3 regions of the Paenibacillus sp. FSL E2-0201 genome follow, and region 3 is predicted to be linked to each of the others. Evidence: riboswitches for the same ligand, from Rfam matches in the RefSeq annotation. Region 3 holds a riboswitch; each other region holds the start of a gene.
What was found. Region 3 has a riboswitch for cyclic di-GMP ahead of NSU15_RS04645 (glycosyl hydrolase). Riboswitches for the same ligand answer to the same signal wherever they lie in the genome.
Positions count from the first base shown of each region.

Region 1: another riboswitch for cyclic di-GMP. It lies ahead of NSU15_RS01770 (anti-repressor SinI family protein); the one in region 3 lies ahead of NSU15_RS04645 (glycosyl hydrolase).
Region 2: another riboswitch for cyclic di-GMP. It lies ahead of NSU15_RS03090 (transglutaminase-like domain-containing protein); the one in region 3 lies ahead of NSU15_RS04645 (glycosyl hydrolase).

Region 1 covers NZ_CP150154.1:387,099-397,711, forward strand. The annotation lists gene NSU15_RS01745 (RNA polymerase sigma factor) at 1-293, shown strand, start outside; gene NSU15_RS01750 (hypothetical protein) at 254-1,222, shown strand; one part of gene NSU15_RS01755 (IS3 family transposase) at 1,574-2,499, opposite strand; one part of gene NSU15_RS01755 (IS3 family transposase) at 2,499-3,132, opposite strand; gene odhB (2-oxoglutarate dehydrogenase complex dihydrolipoyllysine-residue succinyltransferase) at 3,252-4,535, opposite strand; gene NSU15_RS01765 (2-oxoglutarate dehydrogenase E1 component) at 4,588-7,455, opposite strand; cyclic di-GMP riboswitch class I at 7,928-8,012, shown strand; gene NSU15_RS01770 (anti-repressor SinI family protein) at 8,040-8,195, shown strand; gene NSU15_RS01775 (helix-turn-helix domain-containing protein) at 8,404-8,733, opposite strand; gene NSU15_RS01780 (TasA family protein) at 8,893-9,513, opposite strand; gene NSU15_RS01785 (signal peptidase I) at 9,605-10,192, opposite strand; gene NSU15_RS01790 (hypothetical protein) at 10,194-10,613, opposite strand, start outside.
Region 2 covers NZ_CP150154.1:674,728-685,340, forward strand. The annotation lists gene NSU15_RS03065 (glycosyltransferase 87 family protein) at 1-1,588, shown strand, start outside; gene NSU15_RS03070 (phospholipid carrier-dependent glycosyltransferase) at 1,578-3,356, shown strand; gene NSU15_RS03075 (glycosyltransferase family 2 protein) at 3,456-4,436, shown strand; gene NSU15_RS03080 (GtrA family protein) at 4,426-4,830, shown strand; gene NSU15_RS03085 (class D sortase) at 4,865-5,515, shown strand; cyclic di-GMP riboswitch class I at 5,640-5,720, shown strand; cyclic di-GMP riboswitch class I at 5,829-5,909, shown strand; gene NSU15_RS03090 (transglutaminase-like domain-containing protein) at 5,923-6,732, shown strand; gene NSU15_RS03095 (IS3 family transposase) at 6,822-7,658, opposite strand; gene NSU15_RS03100 (helix-turn-helix domain-containing protein) at 7,574-7,972, opposite strand; rRNA gene NSU15_RS03105 (16S ribosomal RNA) at 8,372-9,929, shown strand; rRNA gene NSU15_RS03110 (23S ribosomal RNA) at 10,190-10,613, shown strand, end outside.
Region 3 covers NZ_CP150154.1:1,056,064-1,066,676, forward strand. The annotation lists gene NSU15_RS04640 (sugar phosphate nucleotidyltransferase) at 311-1,684, shown strand; cyclic di-GMP riboswitch class I at 1,821-1,900, shown strand; gene NSU15_RS04645 (glycosyl hydrolase) at 1,913-3,457, shown strand; gene NSU15_RS04650 (glycosyl hydrolase) at 3,610-5,121, shown strand; gene NSU15_RS04655 (discoidin domain-containing protein) at 5,173-7,878, shown strand; gene NSU15_RS04660 (GNAT family N-acetyltransferase) at 7,978-9,045, opposite strand; gene NSU15_RS04665 (potassium/proton antiporter) at 9,239-10,613, shown strand, end outside.

The DNA.
Region 1 (10,613 bases), 670 kb from region 3:
TCTTCAAGCCTGAATTTATGTCTGCAAGTCCTGAACAAGAGCTGGATGATCGGTTGTTTAATCCCTCATTGTCAGCCGCATTAGCGCAGTTGTCGCTGGAAGAGCGGAATATGCTTATTCTGCGAGTGTTTGAGGAAAAAACTTATGCGGAGATCAGCGAAATTCTTGGGGTCAGTCCGAATGCACTGACGAAGAGAATGAACCGGATCAAGCAGAAGGTACAGGAAGGTATGAATTTAGAGGAGGAAATCACATGGAACGAACCCCAATCAGCAATGAATACCAAGATATAATTTATGCTTCAGCTGGGAATGAACTTCTGGGTGAAATCGATGTAGAAGAGAAGGTTATGGGACATATCCGTGGCATATCAGATCGAAAGCGATCGTTCTCGCTCTCGCTGAAGACGATGAATAAAACAACGGCAATTGCAAGTATGTTAGCCCTGTTCCTGATGATCTCAGTGACAGCTTATGCTGCATCGGAATATATCCAGATTCGTAATAGTGAAGGCGTAGTAAAGGTTCAGCATGTTGCGCCGAATGATTCTGCAGGAGTAGCCTCCTATGATAAATATGCTGCGCAGATTGACACATTAGCTAAACCGGGTGAGCTGATCGCTTATTTGGTGAACAATAAGGCGGGTACAGAAGGCTTGGGACCCGATTTGCAATTTAAGTATAAAGAGCAGCGGATAGGTGCATATTCTGATTTTCTGAAGGAAATCAAACGGACAGATGCGCCGATGCTCCCTACATTGGTATCAGGGTATGCTTTTAAATATGGGGTTATTAATCCTAATCATCCTACAACGGATGCAGATAAGAAAAGCTCTCTTTATAAAGAGACGTTGCGCGATCTTACTGCTCAGGCAAACCAAGAGAAGGGTAGCAGTAATTTATTCATGAAAGCTATACCATGGTCGGAACCAGGCTGGATCAGTGCCATTTATTCGAAGGACAATGCCTTTATAGGTATCTCTGCCACGATCATGCATGGCGGCAAAGTGTTTGTGGAGCAAGAACCTGAGAATCAAGCAGATAAGATTGTAGTGGCAGGTACAGAGGTTATTTATAACAAAGTAGTAAAGAAAGAGGTCAGCTACGATTATTTGAATTGGTATAACGAGAAGCAGGATGCTTATTATACACTCACCAGCTACGGAGATAAGATTCTGACCAAGGAGCAATTTTTACAGTTGGCTGGTGAGCTGTTGAAGTAGATTCTTAACGTTTTTGTAGTTTTGTAGTCTTGTAGTCTTGTATTTGCATGGGCTAAGTTAGTTGTACTTTGTGCAATTAAAGATAACTAATACCTTTATATAAGCTCTGAAGCTGTATTAGATACAACTATTACTGGTTAGATTAGTGGAAATGAACGTTTTTACGGATTTTAGTTGTAGAGAATGCAATTAGGGAAGAGGGTGTGAGCAGATCAGAAATAAATAAGTGTATAAAATACAGTTGAATCGTATGCAAATAAGGTAGCAGGCTGAGTAAGATATAAAAGAAGGTATCCCTAATGCGAATGAACTGCACCCCGTCAAGTAGACAGTACAAAAAATAAAAGTAGTTTAAGCGGCCTTAGTCCTAAATTCAATGGGACTGAGGCCGTTTAATTTTGCCTGTAACCGTTCGTTATTGTAAAAGTGAATGTAGGTATCAATATCTGTTTGGAGTTCTTCAAAGGTCTGGTAGGTATGTAAGTGGTACTTCTCACATTTCATTGTTCCCCAGAAGGATTCCATCGGCCCATTGTCAATGCAACAGCCTACTCGGGACATGCTTTGCTTCAGTTGTGAATCGTCCAGCATCTTCTTAAAATGCAGAGAGGTATACTGGAAACCGCGGTCGCTATGGAGTAAGGTTCGGCTCTCCGGCGCTGCCTGTAATGCTAATTCCAGCGTGTTAAAAACTAGCGAATTATTATTGGAATGGCCCAGAACGTAAGCAACAATGGAATTGTCATACAGATCTTTTATTGCACTTAAATACGCCTTCTTACCCTTGCCGTATTTGAATTCAGTTACATCCGTTACCCATTTTTGGTTTGGAGCTTCCGCCTCAAAATTACGGTTTAGCACATTCTCCGCGACCTGCTGAGGCGTGGAGCCTACATACTTCTTTCTCTTTCTGCGGATGACAGACTGGATACCTTGGCGTCTCATGAGTCGGTATACTCGTTTTGCGTTAATAGATTTGTTCATTTGTCTGCGCAAATGCAGGGTCAATTGACGATACCCAAAGGTTCGTTCCACCTTCTCATACAAGAGAAGCATAGCCTCTGTCAGTTTCTCGTTTTCGGTCTCTCGGGAACTAGGTTTGCGATTCAACCATTTATAGTAACTTGACCGTGAAATCCCTACGATGTCACACATAAGTCGAATGGAGCAAGACTGTTCCTGTTGAACGGCTTGAATGGCCAGGTAGATGTTCTCCTGGCGAATGGTTCTTAACGTCTCCTCCTTTCGAGTTCCTCTAACTTTTTTAGAAAAGCATTCTCCGCACGCAGGCGTGCATTCTCGTACTCCAGCTTTTGCATCGCGAGTTTGTGGCGAGCTGCTTCCGTAAGTTCTTCGGGCGCTTTAGTACGTCCTCTGCCGTCACGTAACGCCTCTTCACCGCCTGCTTCGTACTTCTTTACCCAGCTATATATTTGTTGGTAAGACACGTGGAAATGGCTTGCCGCCTTCGTGTAGTCTTCTCCGTTCGAAAGGCAGTACAGCACGATATCTATCCGTTCCTGCCAAGTGGTTACGCGTCCTTTGGTCATAGCTTTAGATCCTCCTGAATGAGCTGTTAAGCTGTTGCTATGACCATTATACTTCCTAATCCAGTTGGCGAGTTGGGTTGAACTTGCAATCTTATACTTGCAGATGATTTGGTTTTGTGACAATCCTCCCTCGAGATAATCCTTAACGGCATGGAGTTTAAGTTCTGCGGAATACGTACGGTTGTGGCTTCGAACTTCCAGCCCTTCGTACCCATACAATTGATAACGTTGCCGCCACTTCACTATAGAGTTTTTGGATAATCCATACTTTCGGGCCGCAGCTTTCAAACCAATGTCGCCCCGTTCAATTTCTTGGAGAACCGTTAATTTTTCGAGTGCCGTATACTTCTTTTGTTCCATAAAAATACTCCCCATACAGCAGCAGGTTTTTATTATTTCGCCTGTCTACTATATGGGGAGCATATCAGAAGCTCTAGGGATACCTTTTTTATATTCTTAAGTTGAAAGATCGATCAGGATCAGCCTTCCAGCAGCAGTGCTTCTGGATCTTCCAGCAATTCCTTCACTTTGACGAGGAAGCTTACCGCCTCAGAGCCGTCAACGATCCGGTGATCGTAGGAGAGGGCGATATACATCATTGGACGGTTAACGGTTCTTTCTTCGTCCAGCGCGATTGGACGCAATTGAATCTTATGCATCCCTAGAATACCTACTTGAGGGGTATTCAGAATCGGAGTGGACAACAGGGAACCGAATACACCGCCGTTTGTGATGGTGAACGTTCCGCCTTGAAGCTCGGAGAGGCTTAGCGTATTCGCACGTGCCTTGGAAGCGAGTTCGCCAATCTGGCGTTCGATTTCCGGGAAGCTGAGGCGATCCGCGTCACGGACAACTGGAACCACCAGACCTTCCTTAGCTGCAACGGCAATACCGATGTCGTAGAATTTCTTAACGACCAGATCTTCACCATCGATTTCAGCATTCAGCAGTGGATACGTCTTCAGCGCACCGATCACGGCTTTGGTGAAGAAGGACATGAAGCCTAGTCCAACTTCATGCTTCTCTTTAAAGGCATCCTTGCGGCGTTTACGGATGTCGAGGATCGCTGTCATATCCACCTCGTTGAAGGTAGTCAGCATAGCTGCGGTTTGCTGCGCTTCTACCAAGCGGCTGGCAATCGTGAGCCGTCTGCGCGACATGCGCTTGCGCTCCACGTTCTTGCCATCCTCCGGCGCGGCTTTGCTCGCTGCCGGCTTCGCTGGCTCCGGCTTGCCTTGCGGCGCCGGAGCTACCGGTGCAGCGGCCTGTGGCGCTGCTGCACCATGACCCGACACATCGGCCTGACCAATCCGGCCGATAGGATCACGGGCGCTAACATCGCCGAGGTCGATGCCGCGCTCCCGTGCCAGCTTGCGTGCGCCCGGCGATGCCAGTGCAGCGGGGCTTTCGCCACCGGCTGCAGGCACTTCGGGCGCAGCTACAGCTACGGGTGCAGCGGCTGCTGGGCTACCGCTTGCCAGTGCCGCCTCAGGCGCTTTGCTCTCAGCGGCCTGCGGCTTACTGCCGCTAGCGGCTCCAATGATGCCGATGGCTTCGCCAACGGCTACGTTCTCGCCCGCCTGACGCAGGATGGAGGAGATGACCCCCTCCACCTCCGCACTAATTTCCAAATTGACTTTATCCGTCTCTAACTCAGCAAGCACATCACCTTGACCTACCGTGTCGCCTTCTTTAACCAGCCATTTGTAGATGGTTCCTTCGGATATAGATTCTCCCAGATCGGGTACTAAGATTTCTGACACAGGCCGTTACCTCCCCAAACATAATGGTTTACGCTATTGTGATACCGTCCTCTTAAGAGGACGGTACAGCTGTTTGTACTTGTGAATTTGCTTTTAGGGCCTCTGAAACAATTCTACGCTGTTCAAAGCTATGAACATCTGCATAACCACTTGCAGGACTGGAACGTTCAGGACGTCCAATATATCTCACGCTAGTGTTTTGCGGTGCGATGGCGCGTAACCGAGGTTCAGTGTAACTCCAGCCACCCATATTCTTCGGCTCTTCTTGCACCCAGACAATTTCCTGAAGGGATGGGAAGGAGCTTAGGTGGGCACTCAGTTCACGTTCTGGGAACGGATAGAGTTGCTCTAGGCGAAGTACATGTAGCCAAGACCAATCTTTGTCTGAAGCAGCTTCCAGTTCTGTTTGTATATCAATGGCTACTTTACCGCTGCAGACTACGAGACGCTTAACCTCACCTGGTTTTTGGCCTAGAAGAGGCTCTGATAACACAGGCTGGAATTGTCCTGAGGCGAGCTCAGTTCCGGCAGAAGCGCTGCGCGGATTACGAATGAGACTCTTCGGTGTCATAATGACTAGCGGTCTTGCATCTTCCTGTCCGCATAACGCCGCTTGGCGCCGCAAGAGATGGAAATACTGAGAGGCGCTCGTCAAGTTGGCAACGGTCCAGTTTTCTTCTGCAGATAATTGCAGGAAGCGTTCCAATCTACCACTGGAATGCTCAGGTCCCTGTCCTTCGTAGCCATGAGGCAGCATAATGACAAGATTGCTGCGCTGCGTCCATTTGGCACGTCCAGCGGCAATGAATTGGTCAAATATAACTTGGCCTGCATTCGCGAAATCGCCATATTGTGCCTCCCAGATCACGAAGGTTTCTGGTGCGAACACATTATAACCATACTCAAAGCCTAGTACCGATGCCTCTGACAGTGGACTGTTGTACACGCCAAAGGAAGCGCGGGAATCACTCAGCTGATGAAGCGGAGAGAACAATTCTCCGGTCTTACTGTCGTGCAGCACTAGATGGCGATGAGCGAAGGTTCCGCGCTGAGCATCCTGACCGCTCAGGCGAATTGGCGTACCATCCTTAAGAATGGTAGCGAAAGCGAGAGACTCAGCGAGTGCCCAGTCGACCTTTTCGCCCTCATTCAGTGCATCCTTGCGACGCTGCAGAATTCGTTCCAGCTTCGGATAGACTTGGAATCCTTTTGGAACAGTCAGCAGTTCACGATTGATCTCCTGCAGACTGGAGACGGATAATGCTGTAGAGCCTGGCGCAGCGTGTTCCGCATCTAGCGGAATGAAGGCTTTCGGTTCTTTTTTCTTGTGATTGCCTTCCTTCATGCTATCGTACGCACGTTGCAATACGCTCTCTGCTGCAGCATTCATCTCCTTAACATCATCGGCTGTCAGAATCTTTTCACGCTGAAGTCGCTCAGCATAGACCTTGTAGACGGTTGGATGTTTGCGCACCTTACTGTAGACAATAGGCTGTGTAGTGTCAGGATCATCCATCTCGTTGTGACCATGACGGCGGTAGCCGATGAGATCAATTACGAAATCCTTTTTAAATTGGTGGCGATATGCGCTAGCTAAGCGAACAGCTGCTACACAGGCTTCCGGATCATCGGCATTGACATGGACAATCGGGATTTCGTACCCTTTGGCGATGTCACTGGCATAATGCGTAGAACGGGAGTCTTCACTTTCTGTCGTAAAGCCGATCCGGTTATTTACAATAATATGGATCGTCCCACCATTTTGATAACCTTGAAGTTTGCCGATATTAAGTGTTTCTGCAACAATCCCTTCACCTGGAAAAGCAGCATCACCATGCATCAGCACCGCCATAGCTTTACTGGTATCAATCTTCGGCAATCCTGCAGTGCTGCGATCTTCTTGAGCGGCACGAGTAAAGCCTTCCACGACAGGATTAACGAATTCCAAGTGACTTGGGTTATTTGCTAGTGTTATTCTTGTGCGTACGGTTTCTCCTTCACGGACAGCACGGTCTGCTCCGAGATGGTATTTTACATCACCCGTCCAACCATAGTTAATGCCTGTAGAGCCTTCGGAAGGGAAGAGCTCCTTGTTCGGAGAATGATGAAACTCTGAAAATATAATATCATAAGGTTTACCCAAAATATGTGCAAGAACGTTGAGACGGCCGCGATGCGCCATGCCCATGAGAATATGCTCTGCACCGTCATGCGCAGCAGCACGTACGATTTCATCGAGCATCGGCACAAGAGCGTCATTGCCTTCCAGGCTGAAACGCTTCTGACCTACAAAGGTCTTGTGAAGGAAGGTTTCGAATTGCTCTACTTGAATTAGGCGATTCAGTAGCTCTTTGCGTTCTGTATTATTCAAGGGTGCTGGTGAGCTTGTGGATTCGGCCTGTCTATTCAGCCATTGTAATTCTTTTTCCTCGTGCACATGCCCGAATTCATAGGCGATAGTCTTGGTATATGCTTGACGCATACGCTGAACAGCATCCCATCCGGTGTGCACATCATTTGGCGCATTCTCCCAAATGAGTGTGGCAGGTAATGCAATCAGATCCTCACGAGTCAGCCCATAGGTTTCGAGTTCGAGATATTTAGCCATGGGGTTGTGGTCCCGCTCAAGCGGATCAATGTCAGCGGCCATATGGCCATATATACGAATATTAGCGATTAACTTGGAAGCTCTTACTGCCTTTCTAAGCCATTCGGTGTCTCCCGAAATGCGAGGCTGTGGAGCCGGTTCGCTATCCGGTGTTAATGGTGGGGGACCCGAATTTGTAAAAAGCTCGCGATAATTATTCTCTACGGTGGATGGGTCTTTCACAAACTGCTCATATCTTTCTTGAATGTAGCCTAAATTGGGTCCATAATACTTACTCCAAATGGATTCGTTATAGGGCTCTTTGGCTGCCATGAATACATCCTCCTCAACGGATGAACTCCATACGTGACATTTTGTGTCAATGCTTGTAGGAGCTGTGATGATTGCGGTTTCATTCCTCATCTTATTGTGCTACTTTCCACACATGTAATCAATTCATTCTTTCGTCTAATACGTTCGCAAAATGGTATGGGTTAGCTTGTTCTACTAAATAAAGAGTTGTTCTTTTTTATTACCCATTCTAAAGGCCTACTAAAATGATTCTATTATCCTTAATTTTAACTAAATAGGGATTGGGACATTATTATATTGGCTTATATAATTTTATGAATAAGACGAGTATCGCGATAATAGGACAGGAAATTCTATAAAAGAACTTCTATTTTTTGTTTTTTAATGGAAAAACTAATCAGAAATCGACACACTTTTTCACTTTAGTATAGTATAATGTTATTGCAGTTAGCGTTTTTCATATATTTCAAAGTAGATCCTTTCACGTAAAGGGTCCAGTAAAAGGTAAACTTGCCGAAAGGCAGGGGCACAAAGTCGCGGGTCTAAGGTAGAAATACTATGACAGCCGGATTGCCTGGGGACGTAAAATCTTAGGAGGAGATTTTTTGGACAAGTCCAACCAGGGAAGCAACAGAGAACAGCAGGTCATTGATCTAGACGTAGAGTGGGTCCATTTATTATTAGCAGCTAAGAAGGCTGGCATAAAGGCAGATGAAATTCGTCGCTTCTTTCATGAGAAGACTGTGCAAGCCGTGCAGTAATACATTCAGAGCATTACATATCAAATGAGCACAGCGATAACTCGCTGTGCTTTTTTTCTTTATATTAAGAAGCTATAAGTTTCAGATGACACACTGTCCTTATATTCTAGTAGAATATAAAACGCCTTCGCAGTCCATATAGGAGAACGAAGGCGCTTATGCTTGATAGTATGAGTAGAAGAGGATCTTATCAGATCAGATGGAAGGATTAATCCTTCTGATCCAGGCGCCATTTCTGGTAGTCCAGAAACTCCTTGAATTCGCGTTTGCTTATGCCTGAGGCCATAGCTTCCTGCACCAATCGGAACCATTCCGAATCTAAAGGTGATTCCTCAGCATCATTAGGTTCTCCATAGAGCAAAGCGTGGATGGATACCTGAAGCGCGTCGGCGATCTTTTCGATAAATTGGATTGAAGGATTGGATTGGATGTTTCTCTCCACATTGCTAAGATACGACTTAGCAACATCCGCTCTGTCCGCAAGCTCAGATAGGGACAATCCCTTTTCTAGGCGGAGATGCTGGATACGTTGGCCCATATTTTGTGGCACTATGCTGACGCCCCTCCGTAATTTTTGTTATTAGTATAGCAAATATCAATAAATTCGACAAAGATTATTGTAAAGAAAAAAGCAGCATCTACTTATCCGCTTTCCGGAATAAGAATCTGCTGCTCTTCAAATGGAAGACTTATTAGATTATTTAGCGGATCCAGCAGTTTGCTTACCTACGAAATCCCAAGTCAGAGTTAATGAATCTTTTTGGAAGTAGTTTTGCTCTTGGCCGTTATCAACAAATTCGAATTGAACGGTGAAGCTATCATTTGTGCCGGCCTTAATTCCAGATGCTTCGCTAGTACCCCAGATTGCATCAAGTCCAGTGTTTTTTACGAGATCCGGTGTCTGAGTCTTCAAATCGGCCAGGGTAGTTTCCCAAACTACTTTCTCTTCACTACCAGGTAAGATGCCGCTTTTATCTTTATTCACCAGGAATTTAACTTTGATGAATTTTGCCAAATCGTTAGCGCCGTTGTTACCACCTACATCATTAATAGAGGTAGCTGTTTTGAGGAGGATCGAACCGATATCAAGTGTACCGTCATTTTTTAGTTTGAAGTCTCTTTTGATCGTATCGCCTGGCTTCAGATCCTTCAAATCAACGATAACAGAAGGATCAGAGTTCAAATCCAGTGTACCTGCTGCGAATGTAGCGGTGCTTTGTGCAGTGTCGCTAAAGTAAGCGAAAGTTCCTCCACCAATCAATGATAAACCCAGTGCTGCAGATGCTACGCCAAGACCCAATGTTTTTTTGATACCCATAATTAAAATTCCTCCTCGGTTTTTGTGGTTTTTTTATAAAAGTTATATATTGTAACTTCCGGTTCGTAAGCGGAAGCGGACAATCAACGAATTACTGTATTTCAGTTGGAGGTGGAGAGGTGGGCAGTATAGCCGCATTTTTCTTTTCGAGTGCAGCTACAGCCTTCCATGATGAATACAGGGCATAGAGCAGGAGCATCAAGCCTGGTACGATCATGAGCACAACACTTCCAGCTTTGGAAACTGCGAAATTCATAGCGTAACCTACATAAGGTACGGTGACCCCTGCATACTCAGCTACAACATTCGTGGAACTGGTAGGGTTCATATCAGGCGCATCATTGTTATCGCCTTTCGTGCGATACATGGCTTCACCAGTAGCATTGTTCATTGTTGCTTCTACAACACGGTGAGTAATGAGCAGGTTTTCTTCATTTCTAAAGGTGATAACATCGCCTTTTTTGAAGCGATTCATATCTCCTCCGGGTTTTAAAGCGACAATCGATCCGGTTTGAATCCCTGGCTCCATCGAACCTGAGAGTACCGATTTGATCTGGTATCCGAAGAAGGCAGGTTCACCGCCGGAGGCCTTGGATAACACTACGGCTATCACCAGCAGAATAAAGATCACAAGCATGATGCTCGATAATGTATTGTTGATCATTTTTTTAATCCGCATATTATTCTCCACCTTTGTCTTGTTGAGGGGCCGAAGGAGCTGGTGTTGCTGCCGGCGGGGAAGAGGTTGTAGCTTCCGCCTTTGGCGTCTCCTGAGGAACCTTTTGCTGTGGTATATCTTGTGGAATCGTTGGCTCTTCACCAACTTCCGGATCGACCGGGTTAGTAGCTGGGGCTTCAGGTTGCTCTTTATTTATGTTCTCTGGAGCAGCTTCACCTGTCGGTGGAGTCGCTTCCGTTTTTGCTTTCTCTTCAGCTTCAGCTTTCGCTTTGTCCTCTGCTTCTTGCTTTTCTTTTTTCTCCAGGGCCAAACGTTCTTCTTTCTTCGCTTGTTCCAGCGCCTCTAATCGGGCTTTCTCAAGGGCTTCCAATTGTTGTTCGCGGGTTTGACTGATCAATTGGAGCTGACTCTGAAGAGTGCT
Region 2 (10,613 bases), 380 kb from region 3:
CATAGGTGCAAGTTTGGGAGGCTACTCTAGCTTAATTCAAGGTAAGGCTTATTTTGATGATTTGTCTGTAGAGAAATTAGACGCTGCTCCCGAAGGAGCCAACGTCATTTCACTAGATAGTGCAGCTGTTAGCCAGGATGCTGGTGATAAAAAAGCAGACACCCCACATAAAGTATCTCCAACTAAGATGCTGCTGATTTCAGCGCTTTTCAGTGTGTTTTTTGCAGTGCTTTATACCAAGGTATTCCGCAGTGAGAAGCTTATGAAGCAACCTGAGAATGTCTATTCCAAATGGCTGAGCATTGCCATCGGGATTGCCTTTATACTAAGGGTTTGGATCGGTCTTACTGCTCAAGGCTACCAGAATGATATGAATACCTTTATAGCTTGGGGCCAGCGTATGGTTGATTTAGGTCCAGGTAAGTTTTATGAAGAAGGGTATTTTGCTGATTATCCACCTGGTTATTTGTACATTTTGTCCCTGCTTAGTCTTATTCGCGGTGTATTTGGCTTTGCGCATGGCTCGGGCGGAGAGAATTTGCTGTTCAAACTACCGGCGATTATTTCTGATTTGGTGCTGGGTTACTTCATATATCAAATGTCTCGCAAAAAACTTGGCACGGGGATCGCTTTTGGCTTAACGCTATTATTCCTATTTAATCCGGCGGTGCTTGTTAATTCAGCGGCGTGGGGACAAGCAGATTCGTTCTTTTTGATTTTCCTGTTGCTCAGTATTCATGGGGCTGCGAACAAAAAGTTTGTTCAATCCGCGATTATGTTTGCATTAGCAACTTTAATTAAACCACAAGCGTTAATCTTTACACCGGTATTGATGTTTGCTTTCTATCATCACCGCGCTTGGAAGCAGCTTGGATTTGGAGCTTTGTACGGATTAGGGATATTCGGATTGCTCGCGGCACCATTTTTCTGGAATAACGGTGGTTTAGTTGGCCTTATTAATCTGTATAAGAGTACTTTATCTTCCTATCCTTATTCTTCAGTGAATGCATTTAATTTATATGCACTGACTGACCCCATGTGGTCATCCCTTGACCTAACCTGGCTGGGCATCACTTACCGTGTATGGGGCTTCATATTTATTTTAGTGGCAGTGGCTGTAGCAGCGTTTTTCTCCTTTAAAAAGGATCGCTTAGATCTATCCAAATCCTATTTTATCGGTATGGCGCTCATTGTAGTGGTCTTTGTGCTTGGCACCAAAATGCATGAACGTTATATGTTCCCTGCTGTTATTCTCTGTATGTTCACTTATATAGCAAGTCGGGATCGCCGTTTTCTATCCTTATTCCTTGGATTCAGCTTAACGCAGTATATCAATGTAGCTTATACGTTGACCCATCTAAATGCAGGTGTAAACCCAGGTGCAGATGGAATCGTACTGGTCACGTCTATAGCTAACCTAACCTTACTTCTATACATGCTCTACATCGGTTACGATGTGTATGTTCGCGGGGGAGTACAACCTCTTCCAGCACCACCAACTCTTGAAGAAAAATACGAAGAAGATCTTAAAATCGTCAAGCAAATAAAACCGCAACAGAGAGGAGGGAGATTGAACGATGAAGTTTAAGCGTATAGATTGGATATGTATACTTGCTATTACTGCCGTTTACGCGGCGATTGCTTTATACAATCTTGGATCTACTAAATCTCCGGAAACATTGTGGGAGCCTGCTGCTAGCGGTGAAAGCTTCTATGTAGATCTAGGGCAGAGTAAACAATTAGAACGTGTGAATATATTCGGTGGCGTAGGTACCGGTAAGTTTAAGTTTGAGTTCAGTGAAACTCCTGATGTCTGGAGCAATCCTCTAGATGTAAATGAGGACGTTGGCAATGTCTTCATCTGGAAAAGCCAACCTTTGAACGTTGCAGCAAGATACGTGAAGTTTACCGTCACCTCTCCGGGCTTCACTTTAAATGAAATGGCATTTTATGAGCAGGGGGGAGAAAGAGTCCCTCTTCCCATTGCCGGTGTAACTCCGGATGCTAATGCAGTCGCTAAAAGAGGAGAGCCTGCCAATCTTTTTGATGAGCAGTCAATCATCCCAGAATATTCTAACTTTATGAACAGCACTTATTTTGACGAGATCTACCATGCGCGGACAGCTTATGAATATACACATGGGATTGTGCCTTACGAAAACACGCATCCACCACTCGGCAAACTGTTGATCGCAGTAGGGATGGAATTGTTCGGAGTCAATCCATTCGGTTGGCGTATTATTGGAACATTGTTCGGGATTGCCATGCTGCCTCTCATTTATGTGATGGCACTGCGTCTGTTTAAAAAGAGTAAATACGCAGCACTTGCGGCAGGATTGTTCGCACTGGACTTCATGCATTTCACGCAAACAAGAATCTCTACGATCGATGTATACGGAGTATTCTTCATCATGCTGATGTTTTATTTCATGCAGCGGTATTACACTATGAATTTCTTCAGGCAACCTTTAAGAAAAACTTTGATTCCGTTATTCTGGTCAGGTTTATTCTTCGGAATTGGTGTCGCCTCCAAGTGGATTGTACTGTACGGAGGAGCCGGACTGGCCATTATGCTAGCTATCTCGCTTTTCGAGCGTTACAGAGAGTACCAAGCTTCGGGGCGGTTGCTCGCGGAAGGGAAGATCAAAGACAAGGAACTGTTAGGTACCTGTCGTGAAGCTGTAAATTCGTTCTGGAAGAATACCATCATTACTTTAGCTAGTTGTGTTGCATTCTTCGTAATCATTCCGGTCATTATTTATAGTTTATCTTTTGTTCCGGGTTTATCTGCATCTGCAGAGGGCTTTACTATTAAAGGTTTGATTGATTCTCAAAAGAATATGTACAACTACCACAGTCAGCTTGTAGCTACACATCCTTTTGCATCCTCCTGGTGGCAATGGCCGTTTATGAAGAGACCTGTCTGGTTCTTCAGTGGCAGTGAAGGATTGCCGGAAGGTCAGGTCAGCAGTATAGTGACTATGGGGAATCCGCTTATCTGGTGGACGGGTATTTTTGCAATGCTAGCAACGCTGTGGATTACGCTGAAACGCAAAGATAAAAACCTGTACATGATCTGGATCGCCTTTTTCTCACAATATGTTCCGTGGATGCTTGTCCCGAGAGAAACCTTTATCTACCATTATTTTGCTATGGTACCTTTTATGATTCTTGGTATTGTATATATAATGAAGTTACTAGATAGTAAATTTCCTGAGGCTCGTTACGTTCGTTATGCTTATGTGGCTGTTGCGTTACTGCTCTTTGTCGCGTTCTACCCAGTCCTATCAGGGATGCAGGTTAGCGGTGATTACGTGAAGAACATGCTGCGTTGGTTCCCTTCTTGGGTTTTCTAAGCTTTAAAAAAGAATCTATAACAATAAGTTTATGCTTACAGCGTTATTAGGAAGAATAGGAAGATGTAACGCTCCATAAAGCTTGTAGGAGGAATAAAGGTGAAAGCCAGATATAGTGTAATTGTACCCATGTTCAATGAGGAGCAAGTAATTAGCGTTACTTACGAACGTTTGAAAAAAGTAATGGACGAATGCGGCGATACTTATGAGCTAGTCTTCGTTAATGACGGAAGTCGTGATCGTTCAGCCCAGATGATTCGGGAGATCAGTGATCGAGATGAATGCGTCAAGCTAATTGACTTCTCGCGTAATTTCGGACATCAGGTAGCGATTACAGCTGGCATGGACTATGCAGAAGGTCAAGCGGTCGTTGTTATTGACGCTGACCTTCAAGATCCGCCTGAGGTCATTTTGCAAATGATCGAGAAGTGGAAAGAGGGCTATGATGTTGTGTATGCGAAGCGGCTGAAGCGCCGTGGGGAGACGATGTTCAAGAAGGTAACGGCGAAGCTGTTTTATCGGCTGCTCAGCAGCATGACAAGTGTGGACATTCCTACGGATACAGGCGATTTCCGTCTTATTGATCGTAAAGTATGTGATGTCTTACGGGGGCTCAAGGAAAAAAATCGGTATGTCAGAGGGTTGGTAAGCTGGGTCGGCTTTAAGCAGACGATGGTGGAGTATGAGCGGGAAGAACGTTATGCAGGTGAAACCAAGTATCCGCTCAAGAAAATGATTCGTTTTGCGCTAGATGGTATCACTTCCTTTTCCCATAAACCACTTAAGATTGCTACGTATGTTGGATTTTTCCTATCCTTTTCTAGCTTTCTCTATTTATTCTTCGTCTTATTTCAAAGAATCTTCTTCACATCATGGACGGTTCCAGGTTGGGCTTCCATTGTAGGCGTCAATTTGCTCTTTAATGGTATCGTTCTAATGCTGTTAGGTGTAATCGGAGAGTATATTGGACGGATTTATGACGAGTCTAAGGATAGACCGCTATATATTGTAAGTGAGACCAAAGGATATCCTAACGAGGAACAAGTGGATCGCCGGAAGGACTACAATAATGTCAGATAAGAACTTACGCGCTGCATTTATACAGTTTCTTAAATTTAATGCCGTAGGTTTGGTGAATACCCTAATTGATTTCGTAATCTTCACATTACTGAACTCACTTGGAATGGTATATGCGTTGGCACAGGTGATTTCTTATAGTGCAGGGACAGCGAACAGCTTTATTTTGAATAAAAAAGTTACCTTCAAGGATCACAATCGTGGCAGTAAAGAGGGCTTTGATAAGGCTCAGTTGCTGAAGTTTATCATACTGAATCTGGTAGTGCTCGGAATATCGCTGTTGCTAATGCATCTGTTGACTGACAAACTAGGCGTTCAAGTGTTGATCTCTAAGGTATTAGTAACGTTTGTGACGGTGATCATTAACTTCTTCGGAAGTCGTAAATGGGTATTCTAAAGTGCAGTAGAACCAATCCACGGAGGTGAAAATCATGCGTAAATTCTCGTATGTGCTCATACTGGCTGGGATCCTTATCATGCTTTATCCAAAAGCTAACGAATGGTATAACGACTGGCAGCAGGAGAAGCTATTAGAAACGGCTGAACTGAGCACCATCGAAAGCACTCCACCACCTGATCTGAAGAGTAGATATGCCGAGGTCACTCAGCTACTAGCAGAGGAATCCGTTCTAGATGCACAGGCACAGCCTCAAGAAACAGAAAAGCCAGAACCGGAGATTGAAGTGGGCGGCAAAGTTATCGCATTAATAGAGATTGCTAAGATTGATCTGAAGCTGCCAGTATTAGAAGGAGCAACAAAAGCAAATATGAAGCATGCTGCGGCCCATATGAAAGAAACGGCCCCGCTTGGAGAAATCGGGAACGCCGCAATAGCTGCTCATAGAGCTAGAACTACGGGCAGATTGTTTAACAGATTGAATGAAGTTGTGGTTGGGGATGTAATCACGGTAAAAACGAGCGATCAGGTATATAATTACGAGGTTTATGATATTTCTGTTGTACTTCCCAGTGATGTGTCTGTTCTTGACGGGAATAACAAGGATAAGATTCTTACTCTAATTACGTGTGATCCACTAGTAGATCCTACACATCGTTTGATTGTTCATGCTAAGCTTACCTAATAGTTGATGAGAAATGACAAGAGAACTGAAATACAGAGAGATAACTATAAAATAATAGTAAAACTAGCAATTTTGTTCTTGTTTACGAGGATAAATATGGTAGTATAAGACTATAAAAGCTAAACACGATAAACGGCAAACCTATCGAAAGGTAGGGACGCAAAGCTAAAGGGCCTTCCCGTAAGGATGGCAGCCAGTTACCGAATGAAGAGGCTTTTTTTGTTTTTATGAAATATATAAGAATCTAAGATTCATATTTCTACTTGGACTTATTCTGTTAATTTGTCTAGTGAAATTAGAACAGATAGAGCTTATACGATAACGGCAAACCTATCGAAAGGTAGGGACGCAAAGCTAAAGGGCCTTCCCGAAAGGATGGCAGCCAGCTACCGAAAGGAGTTTTATCCGTGAAAAAGGTTTATTTTATGATGGTGGCGCTGTTCGTGCTGATTACTTCGGTTCCAGTAAGCACAGCTCAAGCTGCAAGCGCAGATTCAAACTGGTTGAATACATCCAAATTGGCTCAAGGTGTAATCGGTATTAACTACGATATTCCAAAAGATAAAAGAGTTAAGCTGATGATCACAAAAGATAACAGTAGCTATACATACAATTTATATGCTTCTGGACAAGCTGAGGACTTCCCTTTGCAACAAGGGAATGGGACTTATAAAGTTTCTGTTCTTGAGAATACAACAGGTAATAAATATAAGGCTCTCTATTCTGAAGTAGTAGATTTAACTATGAACGACTCAAATTCCGTATATTTGGGCTCCGTACAGAATGTGAAATGGAGTTCTTCTGATAAAGCAATCGTTAAGGCTAAAGAGCTTACAAAAGGTAAAACAACAGATGAAGAAAAAGTTAAGGCAATTTATAACTATGTAGTTGCTAATGTACAATATGATTATTCTCTTGCTAATAACGTAACAACAGATTACATTCCGAACATTAACAACACTTTGAATACTAAAAAAGGAATCTGCTATGACTATGCTTCTCTTTTTGCCGCAATGCTGCGTAGTGTAGATGTGCCTGCTAAATTGGTGATGGGGAATACTAGCTACGTTACGCAATACCATGCATGGAATGAAGTATTGATGGATGGGAAATGGGTTACTATTGATACCACGGTAGATGCATCGGCAGCGAAGAGTAAGAAGAATACGGATTTTATTAAGGCTTCAAGTAAGTATACTGCAGCAAAATACTATTAATTTGAAACGCTAGAATCATAACTCTATTAAATAAACAACCAGCTTAATAATTGGTCAAGCCCCCATTTTATAGACACTGAAAAAAGACCCTAGGCAATAAGCTGTTTCCGGTACTCTACCGGAGGCAGCTTATTTAACCTTCGTTGTGGCCGATGTTGGTTATAAAATCGAATGTAATCTTCAATTTTCCTTTGTGCCTCATCCATATTTCGGATATCATAAGGATAGAGTCCTTCCGTTTTGAGATGCGAGAAGAAGCTCTCCATAGAGGCGTTGTCATAACAATTGCCTCGGCGAGACATGCTGATTCGGGCCCCAACCTTTGGCAGCATGTCGTGGTATGCATGAGACGTGTATTGGAATCCCTGATCGCTGTGAACGATCAGTCCAGTCACGTCTTTTTGCTGACTCCACGCCTGCTCAAAGGTCCGGAGAACCAGTTCGTTGTCGTTCCTAGCGCTCATTTGATAAGCGATAATTTCGTTATTGAATAAATCTTTAATCGCAGAAAGATAGAGCCACTTTTCGCCTACACGATATTGCGTAATGTCTGTCACCCATTTTTGGTTGGGAGCATCCGCTTTGAAATCCCGTTTCAAAATATTTTTCGCCACACGGTCTCCTTCAGAAGTAGCATAATTACAACGATGTTTTCGGCGGATCCTCGAACGAATGCCTAAATCCTGCATAATTCTGAGTACCTTCTTATGATTCATCCAAACCCCGTGGTCTTGTAGCAAGAACAATTGAATTTGGCGATAACCGTAGACTCCTTCATACCTTTCATAGACCTTCTGAATGAGCGCCTTTGCTTCCTGATCCCGATCTGTTCCTTTGCGCTTCATGAAAGCGTAGTATCCACTTCTAGAGACCCTAAAGAGTTTACACAGGTTGCTAACGGCATACTCTTTTGCAGCGTTCTCAATGACTCTATATTTGTGCGTTTCACCTCCTGCATCCAGATTTCCAAACACTTTTTTAGCATTTCATTTTCCCGTTTGAGCTTTTGAACATACCTATCTTGATCGATATATTCAATACGACGCCCCCGTTGATCTAGTAGCCCAAATTCCCCTAGCTCTCGGTATTTCTTCATCCATCTCTTTACCCGTCCTTGATCTTGTATCTCAAAATGCTCCGTAATTTTCCGATAAGTCCATCTTTCCTCCACATGTAAACGAATGGCCTCTTTTTTAATCTCATCTGAGTAATTTTTAAACTTCTGTCCTTTAATCGCCATAAAAATGCACCCCCTAGAATTTCATCGGATAAACCAGGGGTTTTTTCCAATGTCTATTCTAAGGGGTGCACTTCATAATTAAGCTGGTTGTTTATTTTTCTATTAGGGGTTGCTTTTCTATCGGTAGATAGGTTATTATAGTTAAGCGTTGTTAGACAGCGTACAGGCAATGTTTGAGAGAGTTATATAAACGGCTTTCGAAAAATAAAGCTTGCATTACTGAGAACAACATGATATATTATAAGAGTTGCTGCTGAGACATTAAACGGCGCCAACGAGAACTTGATCTTTGAAAACTGAACAACGAGTGAGTAGGAAATCACGAAAGTGAAATCCAAAATTAGAGAATTAATTTTCTCGTCAGATGTTTCAAAATGAGCATATCGCTCTTTTCAATACTAATTGGAGAGTTTGATCCTGGCTCAGGACGAACGCTGGCGGCGTGCCTAATACATGCAAGTCGAGCGGAGTCATTTTGAAAGCTTGCTTTCAAAATGACTTAGCGGCGGACGGGTGAGTAACACGTAGGCAACCTGCCCCTTAGACTGGGATAACTACCGGAAACGGTAGCTAATACCGGATAATTTCTTTTTTCTCCTGAAGAAAGAATGAAAGACGGAGCAATCTGTCACTGAGGGATGGGCCTGCGGCGCATTAGCTAGTTGGTGGGGTAACGGCCCACCAAGGCGACGATGCGTAGCCGACCTGAGAGGGTGAACGGCCACACTGGGACTGAGACACGGCCCAGACTCCTACGGGAGGCAGCAGTAGGGAATCTTCCGCAATGGACGAAAGTCTGACGGAGCAACGCCGCGTGAGTGATGAAGGTTTTCGGATCGTAAAGCTCTGTTGCCAGGGAAGAACGTCCGGTAGAGTAACTGCTATCGGAGTGACGGTACCTGAGAAGAAAGCCCCGGCTAACTACGTGCCAGCAGCCGCGGTAATACGTAGGGGGCAAGCGTTGTCCGGAATTATTGGGCGTAAAGCGCGCGCAGGCGGTCATTTAAGTCTGGTGTTTAAACCTTGGGCTCAACCTAAGGTCGCACTGGAAACTGGGTGACTTGAGTACAGAAGAGGAAAGTGGAATTCCACGTGTAGCGGTGAAATGCGTAGATATGTGGAGGAACACCAGTGGCGAAGGCGACTTTCTGGGCTGTAACTGACGCTGAGGCGCGAAAGCGTGGGGAGCAAACAGGATTAGATACCCTGGTAGTCCACGCCGTAAACGATGAGTGCTAGGTGTTAGGGGTTTCGATACCCTTGGTGCCGAAGTTAACACAGTAAGCACTCCGCCTGGGGAGTACGGTCGCAAGACTGAAACTCAAAGGAATTGACGGGGACCCGCACAAGCAGTGGAGTATGTGGTTTAATTCGAAGCAACGCGAAGAACCTTACCAGGTCTTGACATCCCTCTGAATCTGCTAGAGATAGCAGCGGCCTTCGGGACAGAGGAGACAGGTGGTGCATGGTTGTCGTCAGCTCGTGTCGTGAGATGTTGGGTTAAGTCCCGCAACGAGCGCAACCCTTAACTTTAGTTGCCAGCAAGTAATGTTGGGCACTCTAGAGTGACTGCCGGTGACAAACCGGAGGAAGGTGGGGATGACGTCAAATCATCATGCCCCTTATGACCTGGGCTACACACGTACTACAATGGCCGGTACAACGGGAAGCGAAGCCGCGAGGTGGAGCCAATCCCATCAAAGCCGGTCTCAGTTCGGATTGCAGGCTGCAACTCGCCTGCATGAAGTCGGAATTGCTAGTAATCGCGGATCAGCATGCCGCGGTGAATACGTTCCCGGGTCTTGTACACACCGCCCGTCACACCACGAGAGTTTACAACACCCGAAGTCGGTGGGGTAACCCGCAAGGGAGCCAGCCGCCGAAGGTGGGGTAGATGATTGGGGTGAAGTCGTAACAAGGTAGCCGTATCGGAAGGTGCGGCTGGATCACCTCCTTTCTATGGAGAATCGTCTTCTGCAATGAAGACATTCAAATCGGAAGTTAAACTTCCACAATCTCAGGTTTAGGCCTGTTACTCACTCGTTGCTCAGTTTTGAGAGTTTAAGCTCTCAAGTAAGACTTGATCCTTGAAAACTGGATACCGAAACGAATTTGCGTTTTAGAACATCTTTTAGCAACTTGTGCAAACAAGTAAATGTTATTAGTGAGATGATTCCAAGAGAGATATCGTATGATATTTTCCTGCGGAAAAATCAAGGTTAAGCTAATAAGAGCACACGGAGGATGCCTAGGCGCCAGGAGCCGACGAAGGACGTGGCGAACAACGAAACTGCCTCGGGGAGCTGTAAGCAAGCTTTGATCCGGGGGTGTCCGAATGGGGAAACCCAGCTGTGGTAATTCGCAGTTACTCATACCTGAATACATAGGGTATGTAGAGGCAGACCAGGGGAACTGAAACATCTAAGTACCCTGAGGAAGAGAAAACAATAGTGATTCCGTCAGTAGCGGCGAGCGAACGCGGAACAGCCTAAACCTAAGAGCTTGCTCTTAGGGGTTGTGGGACGTCTCACATGGAGTTACAAAGGAATATGGTAGGCGAAGAGGTCTGGAAAGGCCCGCGATAGAGGTAAAAGCCCTGTAACCTAAACTGTGTTCTCTCCGAGACGGATCCCGAGTAGTG
Region 3 (10,613 bases):
GCTTCCGGCTGGCACAGCCCGGTGCAGCACGGATTAGAATTAAGAAGCAGTTGGTTAGGTAAAGAACGGAAAGGGAATTTGGAACTGTAGAAGCGTTAGCGTTCGCCTTTATCCTCGGATTTCTACCGCGGGAAGCGGTTCAATCAGGAAATCTGAGGATAACAGCGATCGGAAGTCCAAAATCCCTTGGAGTGGTTCATACCTAACAAATTTTTTTAATGCATCCGCTCGAAATAAGGCTAAGCGGAAGCTGACGTTTTGATAACAATTCAAATATGCTCGATTTCCATAATTCAAGGAGGGTTCATCTATGAAAATGGTACTTCTATCAGGCGGTTCAGGTAAACGGTTATGGCCGTTGTCCAACGACTCACGTTCAAAGCAATTTCTAAAGGTACTTGAAAGCCCTCAAGGTGAACCGGAGTCGATGGTACAACGTGTCTGGAGACAGCTGGAGGAAGCGGGGATGGCAGAATCATCTTATCTGGCCACCGGCCGCGGCCAAGTAGAAATGATACAAAGCCAACTGGGAAGTCATGTGCCGATTATCGTTGAACCGGAGCGTCGGGATACTTTTCCGGCTATCGCCTTAACAGCTACCTATCTTTATTCGGTTGCAGGTGTTTCTCCAGCGGAGACGGTAGCGATTTTGCCTGTTGACCCTTATGTAGAAGCATCCTTTTTCGATACCATAGCTATGCTTGAAGGGACTATGCTAGAAAGTGGAGCAAATCTGGCTCTAATGGGTGTTATTCCTGAACACGCCTCAGAGAAATACGGATATATCATTCCTACCACCGAAGAGGCGGGGGAGAACGGTTTTATGAAGGTGAGTCACTTTCAAGAGAAGCCAGACCGCATACAAGCAGAACAGCTTATCGAGCAAAATGCATTGTGGAATTGCGGAGTATTTGCCTTCCGTCTAGGGTACTTGTTAGATATTTTGCAGCGTAAAGGGTTGCCTTTAGGATATGAAGAATTGCAGAAGCAATATAAGCTATTGTCTTCCATCAGCTTTGATTATGAAGTGGTGGAGAAAGAAGAACATATTGTGGTACAGCCGTATGATGGATTCTGGAAGGATCTTGGAACGTGGAATACGCTAACAGAGGAAATGAGCAGCAAGCATGTAGGCAAGGGTTTTGTGACGGCGGATTCTGAGGGGACTTGCTTGATTAATGAGCTGGATATTCCAATTACGGTAATTGGTGCGAAGGATCTGATCATCGCGGCTAGCCCGGATGGGATTCTAGTTACCCATAAAGCCGAGAGTCCACGGATTAAAGAAGTGCTGAAGACCTTTGAACAGAGACCGATGTACGAGGAACGCCGCTGGGGCCATTACAAAGTTATTGATTATGTGAAATATGACGAGGGCAATGAAGTGCTGACTAAACGGATTTTTATATCCGAGGGGAATAATATCAGCTATCAGTTACATCGCAAACGTAGTGAAATTTGGACAATCGTCAGCGGCGAAGCAAGTATTGTGCTGAATGAGAAAAAACATAATGTGAAGGCTGGGGACGTGGTACGTATACCGGAAGGAACGAAGCACGCAATCCTTGCTTTGACGGATGTTGAGTTTATAGAGGTACAGACGGGTTCTGAATTAGTAGAAGAAGATAATATTCGTATTACTTTAGACTGGAATGATATAGAACTACAACAATTCATTTCATAGGTCTAACCTATCTATTTAACCAATTCGGAATTTCTTAAAACAGGTAAATTGACTCAATTATCAAAAAAAGTCATAAAAACACTAAATATATCATTAATTGTCGTCGATACTTACGGTAAGAGAGATTATTTCTCTTAAATTGAAAAGGCAAACCTATCGAAAGGTAGGGACGCAAAGCTATAGGGCCTTCGAAAGAGTGGCAGCCTGGCTACCGAAAGGGAGATTATTTTGAAAGCTTACCGTACGTATCGATTGTTTGGTGCATTTCTGTCACTCGTCCTGTTTCTGACTGCACTTCCGCTTACTGTTGGAATTTCGCCGTCTGTTGTCATAGCTGCTTCAAATTCTGGAACGCCAGTTACCCCGGGAGCCTCACCTGAAGCCGTAAAGCTGCTTAACTATTTTTACTCAATCTCAGGAAAAGGAATCCTTGCTGGCCAGCATGACTATTTAGAAAGTCCAGATGAAATTAACAATATGCTTAAGGGAACCAGCGGACAGTATGCAGCTCTTCACGGTTATGAAATGGGTGCGATCAGTGGCCAGTCTGAAGGAACGATGTCCTGGCAGCGTCAAAATGTGGTAAACAGCGCCATCAACTGGAATAAAGCGGGCGGGATCGTAGCTATGACTTTTCATGCTAACCTGCCGGGCACCTCTTATGACTGGGATAATGTTAAAAAAACGCTTAGCCAAAGTGAATTCGATAGTTACGTTACACCGGGTACCAAGCAATATAACAGTCTGATTGCTGAACTTGACAAGGTGGCAGTATCTCTAAAAAGCTTGCGAGATGCGAACGTCCCGGTACTTTGGAGACCCTATCATGAAATGAACGGGAACTGGTTCTGGTGGGGGAAGAAAAATAACTTTTCTAAACTTTGGAATATTATGTATGACCGTTTTGTTAACGTTCATAAATTAAATAATTTGTTATGGGTATGGAGTCCGAATGCTCCCAATGTTTGGTCAGATCCGTATGCGTTAACTTATCCAGGAGCTGATAAAGTAGATATCCTGGCAGCAGACATATACGAAAATGATTACCAGCAAAAATACTATGATAGCTTGTTGAGTCTAGCCGCGGGCAAACCGATTGCGATCGGGGAAAATGGTGAAATGCCTAATCTGGAGAAGCTTCAACAATCACAAAGTAAATGGACTTATATGATGAGCTGGGGAAAAATGCTTTATGAGAATAACAGTGCAGATACAATCAAAACTTTTATGAATAGCAGCTATACCCTGACTAGAGATAAATTAAATAATAGCTTGGTACCCACACCTAGCGCCGCACCGGCACCTCCCGAAGAAGAGGGAGAGGCAGCAATTCCTCTCGCGAAGGGGCTTGCAGGAGAGTATTACAACAACATGCAGCTATCGGGAGCAGCAGCTCTTATTAGAACCGATGCAATAATCGATTTCAATTGGCGGCAAGGATCGCCGGATGCCGCCCTTGGGATTGATCGTTTCTCCATACGTTGGAGCGGTAAAGTTAAGCCCTTATATGATGAACAATATACATTTTACACTACATCAGATGATGGCATCCGTGTCTGGGTGAATGGGGAATCTGTGATTGATAGTTGGACGAAGCAAAGTGGCACTGAGCGTAAGGGCAATATTACGCTGAAGGCTGGTCAGCTATATGATATCAAGGTGGAGTATTACGAAAATGAAGGCGATGCGAGAGTCCGCTTGATGTGGGAAAGTGCTAGTCAAGTTAAAGAGACAGTTCCAGCAAGTGCGCTTTTTCTTCCGGATGTCTCCTGATTGATGAAAATTAAAGGTCGATCCTTAGTAGCTCTGCGTTATTGCAGAGCTACTAAGCTATAGTCCTCATTAGGTCAGAAGACGATTGTCCGATAACAGGTATGTTATTTATTACCTGTGGAGGCAGTACAGCTACCGAAAGGAGGATTTATTTGCGTAAATATTATAAGCAAAACAGATTGTTGTTTACTATATTACCGGTGTTTATTATTTTTTCCTTGCTGCCTTGGGGAGAGGTTAAGAGTCTTCCGAAGGCTATGAGTGTTTCTTCCTCTCTTCCCCCGGCTATACCAAGCAATCCATCAGCTTCTGAAGAAGCCAAGCAACTGTTGAGTAATTTGGTGAATCTACGTGGCAAAGGTATCCTGTCTGGTCAGCATGATTATCTAGAAAGTCCAGATGAACTGGTTCATAAGCTGAAGAATACTTCGGGACAAAATGCCGTTCTACATGGTTATGAATTAGGGGCGATTAATAATCAATCCAAAAGGACAATCGCCGAACAGCGGCAAGCAGTAATTGACAGTGCAATGGAGTGGAATCAGACGGGTGGCATTGTAGCCATGACATTCCATCAGAGTTTGCCAGGAACTTCTCCAGAATGGTCCAATGTAAACAGAAGTCTCAGTCAAGAGAAGTTTAATGCTTATGTTACGCCTGGGACGGCTCAGTATAAGAGTCTAATCTCTGATCTAGATGAGATCGCTGGATATTTAGAACAGCTGCGTGATGCTGGGGTTCCAGTCTTATGGCGACCTTACCATGAAATGAATGGCGGTTGGTTTTGGTGGGGGAAAAAGGACAATTTTTCAGCGCTTTGGAATATTGTCTATGATCGTTTTGTAAACACACACAAACTGAATAATCTACTGTGGGTGTGGAATCCAAACGCGCCGAATGAATGGGCAGATTCTTATGCCGCCTATTATCCCAGTGCAGATAAAGTCGATGTTCTGGCTGCGGATATCTACAATAATGATTATAAGCAGTCCTACTATGAGGACCTGCTCACACTTGCTGAAGATAAACCTATCGGAATCGGGGAAAGTGGGCAGCTGCCGAACCCGGATGTATTAACCAACAAACAAAATAAATGGGTTTATATGATGACCTGGGGCAAATTGCTGACAGAAAATAATACGCCACAGTCCATCAAAAGCTTCATGAATAACTCGTTTATAGTATCGAGAGAGGATTATGTTCTCACAACAGAAGTCCCTTCGATAGCACCGGTAACCCCAACGGGTTTAACTGGAGAATACTATAACAATACTGATTTAGAGGGAGAACCGGTGCTTATCCGCAATGACCGTAAGATTGATTTTAATTGGCATGGTGGGTCACCTGCATCAGAGATAAATGAAGATCACTTTTCTGTACGCTGGAAAGGGAAACTCAAACCCAAATTCAGTGAAAAATATATGATTTCGGCATCCTCTGATGATGGAGTCCGTGTCTGGATTGACGGAAAGCTGATTATCGACAATTGGAAAAATCAAAGTTCAACCCTTCATAAAGGTAGTATCCCGCTCACAGCAGGAACGCTTTATGATATCCAAATTGAATATTATGAGAATGAAGGGGATGCCAATCTTCGCTTGCTATGGGAGAGTTCCAGCCAGAAGCAGCAGGTGATTCCACAAGGGGCATTGTACCTTCCTTAATCTAATGAAATGATAGGGCAAGACATTCCGAAAGAAAGAGAGGACCTATGGATGGGAATAACGAGGAGAATATCTAATAGAAAAAATAAGATATCAGCAAACAAACCATTACTGTTATTACTAAAATTCGCCGCATTAACCGTCTTGTTTCTGTTGTCTGTCTCAGTTTTCGGAACGAATAGAACGAATGATTATAAGGTAGGTGCCAATATACCGAGACTGTCTACAGGAAGTGATCTTGCAGCAGAAATACCGGATGGTACTGTGATCTGGAATCTGGGACAACATGATGGCTCAGCAGCTGAATTTGCTGCGAGTGGCACTTCCGGCAGCAAGAAGGAATTTAATGTTACTTCTTCAGTGCTCAAATCATCGGCTTTTCAGAGCTTGCCTGCAGGCTTGAATGGAAAGACCCAGCCGGAATTAACGATCACATATCAGCTAAATAAGATCCCGGAGAACGGGGTCTTATTTAGCGTAGGTATTCTAGACGCTTATAAATCTGTGCCGCAAATGAGTGTGTTTTCCAATCATCAATTGTCGGGGATCATTCAAATTGCGGGCGTTGCTGGCACAGAAAGTAAATATAGCTTTCAAAAGACCTATGAATTATATATCCCCAAGGAGCAATTAAAGATAGGATCAAACGAATTGAAGCTGCAAACGGTTCGCTGTTTATATTGCAGTGACAAAGAAGACGAATATTCCTGGTGGACATGGGATAATCTCCGTTTAGAGTCTCTTAACGCTCCAATTTCCGAGCCTATTCATGGCAGCTACACACTGACCGGAACAGTAGTGAATAATAAGCAGTTTTATTTTGATGAAGGTGCAGTTACGCACTTGCCTTATGTTATCAAATGGCTAGGTATGGCTTATAGCGGTAATGTGATGCGTACCAGCTGTGCTAGTGATGTCGGGAGATCCTGCTCGAATATGATGGAATATTACAAGGTATTGCAGGATTACAACATGCAGGCGGTTGCTCTGTATTTGCATACTGGTGATATTAAGCTTAAGACAGATGGATCGTTGCCTGCTGATGCGGAGAAAAAGCTGACAGATTATTTTGAACAATATAGCCCCTATTTTCAATACTATGAGGTAGATAATGAGCCAGGGCTATTCAATCGTTCTAAGGCAGTAAATTTGGCGATTGCGGACTGGCTAAATAAAAAGGGCAAGCAAATCGCGCCCCATTTACAAACTGTTGCTCCAGGATGGGCGTATTGGCCGGGCTACAGTGAGGACTCCTGCGGTAATCAGAAGGGAACTGAGAAGGCATGTGGAGATCCGGATGGATGGGAACGTGATCCAGAGCAGCGTATGGAGCTGGAGAAGGTTACGGATTTGACCAATGGACACTCGTACGGCGACTCTTATATTTTTAGTAACGGGGGAAGCTTTACAGAGAATTTGAAGACTTTCGCTGGCGCAGACAATGGACTCGGCAAAAAAATGCTGACCACTGAATTTGGTACCTCGGACAGTCATGTGGACGCCTATCAATACGGGGCAACGGAGCGGACAGCCGCGGTATTCGATCGGATCATGCGTGCACATATCGGTTATGCGGATATGTTTGTGCAGCATGCTGCTTTTTTTAAGGATTTCAGTTTATTCAAATACGGGTTTAATTTAGAAGAACATGATCCGGCGACCACAGAGATTTATTATACAAAAGAAAATGAGGATTCACGTGTCAGCATCATGAGAAGGCTTAGTCTTGCTTATGCTACGCATGGAGCTCCATTAACTTATCAAGTTGCAAATAAAGATGTGTTAGCCGATAAGTTGGTTTATGTTCGGGCCGTGGATACTTCCACGTTGAAGCCTCTTGCGGGAAGCGGAGCGACCTCGAATAAGGTACTGGTTAATTTCGTTAACTTTGAGTCTACTCCGCAGACCGTGAGTGTAAATGTGACTATGCCGAAAAACGTTATATATGAAGGGGAACGTTTTGGAAACGGGGATACGTATGAAAAAGCAAGAAGTTATGTAACAGGGAAAAAGGCTACTCCCACGTTAACCTTTACGGAGAAACTTGCTCCGGGAGAGGCTGTACAGTATATTTTGCAGCCTTCCTCTGAAGTAAAACCGTCGGCGCCTAAGGGATTCAAAGCCGCGGCAACAAAAGGTTTATCTGTGAAATTAAATTGGCTGGAGGCACCGGGAGCAAGCTACGAGCTGCTTCGTGCTGAAGGTAGCGGTGGGGAAATGAAGGTGGCAGCTACTGATGTGAAGCTTACAGAATATACGGATCATAATTTACGTGAAGGGACGTTATATACCTACGCGGTAAGGGTATCTGGCTCCAATTTACTGTCCGATAAAGTTCAGATTACAGCCACCGGACTGGTTCCTCTGGATCGTACGAAATGGAAGGTAACCTCAAATGTGAATACGGCAGCCTCAGCTCCGAGTCTTGCCATCGATGGGGATCGGCGCACGCGCTGGGATACGGGGAAACATCAGGTTTCCGGAGAGTATTTTCAGATTGATCTGGGTGAAGCACATGAAATTGAAAGAATAGATTTGGATAGCACGCTTTCACCTTTTGATTATCCAAGAGACTATGTAGTCTATATTTCTGACGATGCTCAGAACTGGAACAAACTTACCTCTGGAAAAGGCACGAAAGAGCTTACTAAAATATCCTTCTCTAAAGTGAAGACGAGGTATATCAAGATTGTACAGAACGGAGCTGGCGGGAATTATTGGTCCATTCAAGAGCTTCAGGTGTATTCCAGAGAATAAGGCTACCATTTGAATTTATGTAATCATTTATAGCGCATACTAAATAACCTCTGCGAGACAATTCTCTCGCAGAGGTTATTTTTATGCTTTAAGTTGCTTCTAAATAAAATGGAGACCTGACATATAAGGTAAGGGAATTGCCTCTGACTCCCCCGAGGGATCAGAGGTGTGAAGCGGACTCGCTGGATCAAAGAGCAGCGATATCAGCTCCTTGTCGTCCTGGACGGACGACAAGTCGTGACCCTTGCGGCAGCCTTCGGTCTGCCGCAAAAGCGCTGCCCGGTCTGCGATGCAGACCGTCCCGCTGTTCGCGCCGGCGCTTAAGGAGGCGCCGGCCTCACGCAGGAGCGCGAGCAAGCCGCGCTCCTGCCACGGCACTGGCACCTGCAGCGCGCCTACGCCGCCGCACAGTGCCGCCTTAGCCAGCAGCGCCGCTACCGCGCTCGGCTGGCCGGCCCATTCCACCGCCGTCGCCGTGCTCGGCGCGGGCACATCTGCCGCCGCTGGCACAGCCACCGCGGCAAACCCCTCGATGCTGCCGTCCCGAACGGCTACGAGTGTGCGCTGGGCTAAGCCCAGCACACCCGCGTAAGCCTCGGTCCCCAGCAGCAGCGCCAGCTCACCCGGACTATACACATGTCCGGTTTCGCGTTCATTCAGCAGCCGGTTGACGGCGAAGAAGTCGCCCGGCTGCATCGGCCGCAGCGTCCATTCTTCCCCTGCTGCGGCCGCAAGTGCCTGAGCCGAGCTTTCGTTCAGCTCGGCAAATTGCGTACCTCCGAACGGTACGCATCCTGCTCGGGTGTACAGTGAGCGATCACCCGAGACAAAAATCAGCGATGCGCCCGCTTCCGCAGCATGGGCTTGGCATTTCTCCAGTAGCTGACCGGCTAGTCCTTGTCCACGAAATGCAGGGGCGGTGCAGACCGCACCTATGGAGAATACATTCAGAATAGCATCACCAGTTTTGATCGTAGAGGGTACGAGTCCCATGAAAGCTGCAACCGTTCCGTCCTCGGTAATAGCCGCATACGAATGACTGAGTCCCGGGCGGAAAATAAGTGGAAACAGTTCTTTCATTGAAATGGCACCCGGTTCACGAAAGATGGAATCTGCAAGCAGAGCTGCTTGATCCAGCTCCGCAGGTTTAATTAATCTCAATTGCATAACATTCAGCCTCCTATATGTACACACGATGGGGAGAAAGCATTTACATAAAGTATAAGGCCAGGGGAATGAAATCTCCAATCTTGTTTATATTATTCAATGTCTCAAAAGGATATGGATAAGGGTAATAAAGTACATAAATAAGGAAGCTTCTTATATTTTAAGCTAGAAGTGAAAGGGAAGTGAATAATCGGTGTCCCAACTTGCAGATAATATTATATTATTACTGGCTGCGCTCCTGCTTGTAGGCGTATTTTCCACCAAGTTTTCCACTAAATTTGGAATGCCAGCTTTAGTGCTGTTCCTTGCTGCGGGGATGGTGCTGAGCCAATTTATTTTTTTTAACAATGCTTCCTTAACACAAATGGCCGGGATCTTCGCATTGGTTGTCATACTATTCGAGGGGGGGATGCAGACGAATATTAAGGATATTAAGCCTGTTATTCGTCCAGCATTATCCTTATCAACGGTAGGCGTAATAATGACGACAGTCATCGTAGGAGTATTCGCCAAGCTAATTCTCGATGTGTCATGGGCAGAAAGCTTTCTGTTTGGAGCGATCGTTGGATCGACAGATGCGGCTGCAGTCTTCTCGGTTCTTGGCGGTAAGAACATTGATAAACGTTTGACCTCTACGCTAGAAGCGGAATCAGGAAGTAACGATCCAATGGCGGTTTTCTTAACCGTATCGCTGATCGAATGGATACAGCATCCGGATATCGCGATATGGGGGCTTTTGTTGTCTTTTATATGGGAGATGGGAATTGGCTTAGTACTGGGTTTTGTGCTGGGTAAGATCGCAGTTTACTGCATCAATCGAATTAATCTGGATTCAACAGGTCTTTATCCGGTAATGGCTATTGGTTTTGCTGTTCTGACCTATGGTTTATCTGCATGGGTACACAGCAGCGGATTGCTGGCTGTTTATGTTATGGGCCTTACTCTTGGCAATTCCGAGCTCATGTATCACCGTACCATTATGAATTTTAGTCACGGCTTTGCTTGGATGATGCAAATATTCATGTTCATCCTGCTGGGCTTGTTAGTATTTCCTCAGGAACTGGCGGAAGTGGCTTGGCAAGGCATCTTGTTATCCGTCATTCTGATGGTTGTAGCAAGGCCAATCGGTGTATTTATAAGCCTGCATTTTTCCAAATTCTCAATTCGTGAAAAGACATTGATTTCTTGGGCTGGACTGCGTGGAGCCGTTCCGATTGTGTTAGCGACTTATCCGCTGCTGGCTGATCTGCCACACGGACGACTATTCTTTAATGTTGTATTCTTTGTCGTGCTGACCTCGGCGGTGATTCAGGGAACTAGTATTTCTCCGCTAGCTTCCCGATTGAAGCTTGTGGGGCAAGAAGATTCAGATCAGCCTTCACTGATGGAGCTGGTTGCTCTTGGCAAGACAGACTCGGAGTTCAATCATATTGGAATTAATCCTAATATGCCGATTGCTGGACAGAAAATTTCAGAAATAGGTCTGCCAGACGATATCTTATTTACGGCAATTATCCGCAACAAAAAGATTGTCACCCCTCATGGCAGTACTGTTATTGAGCCTGGGG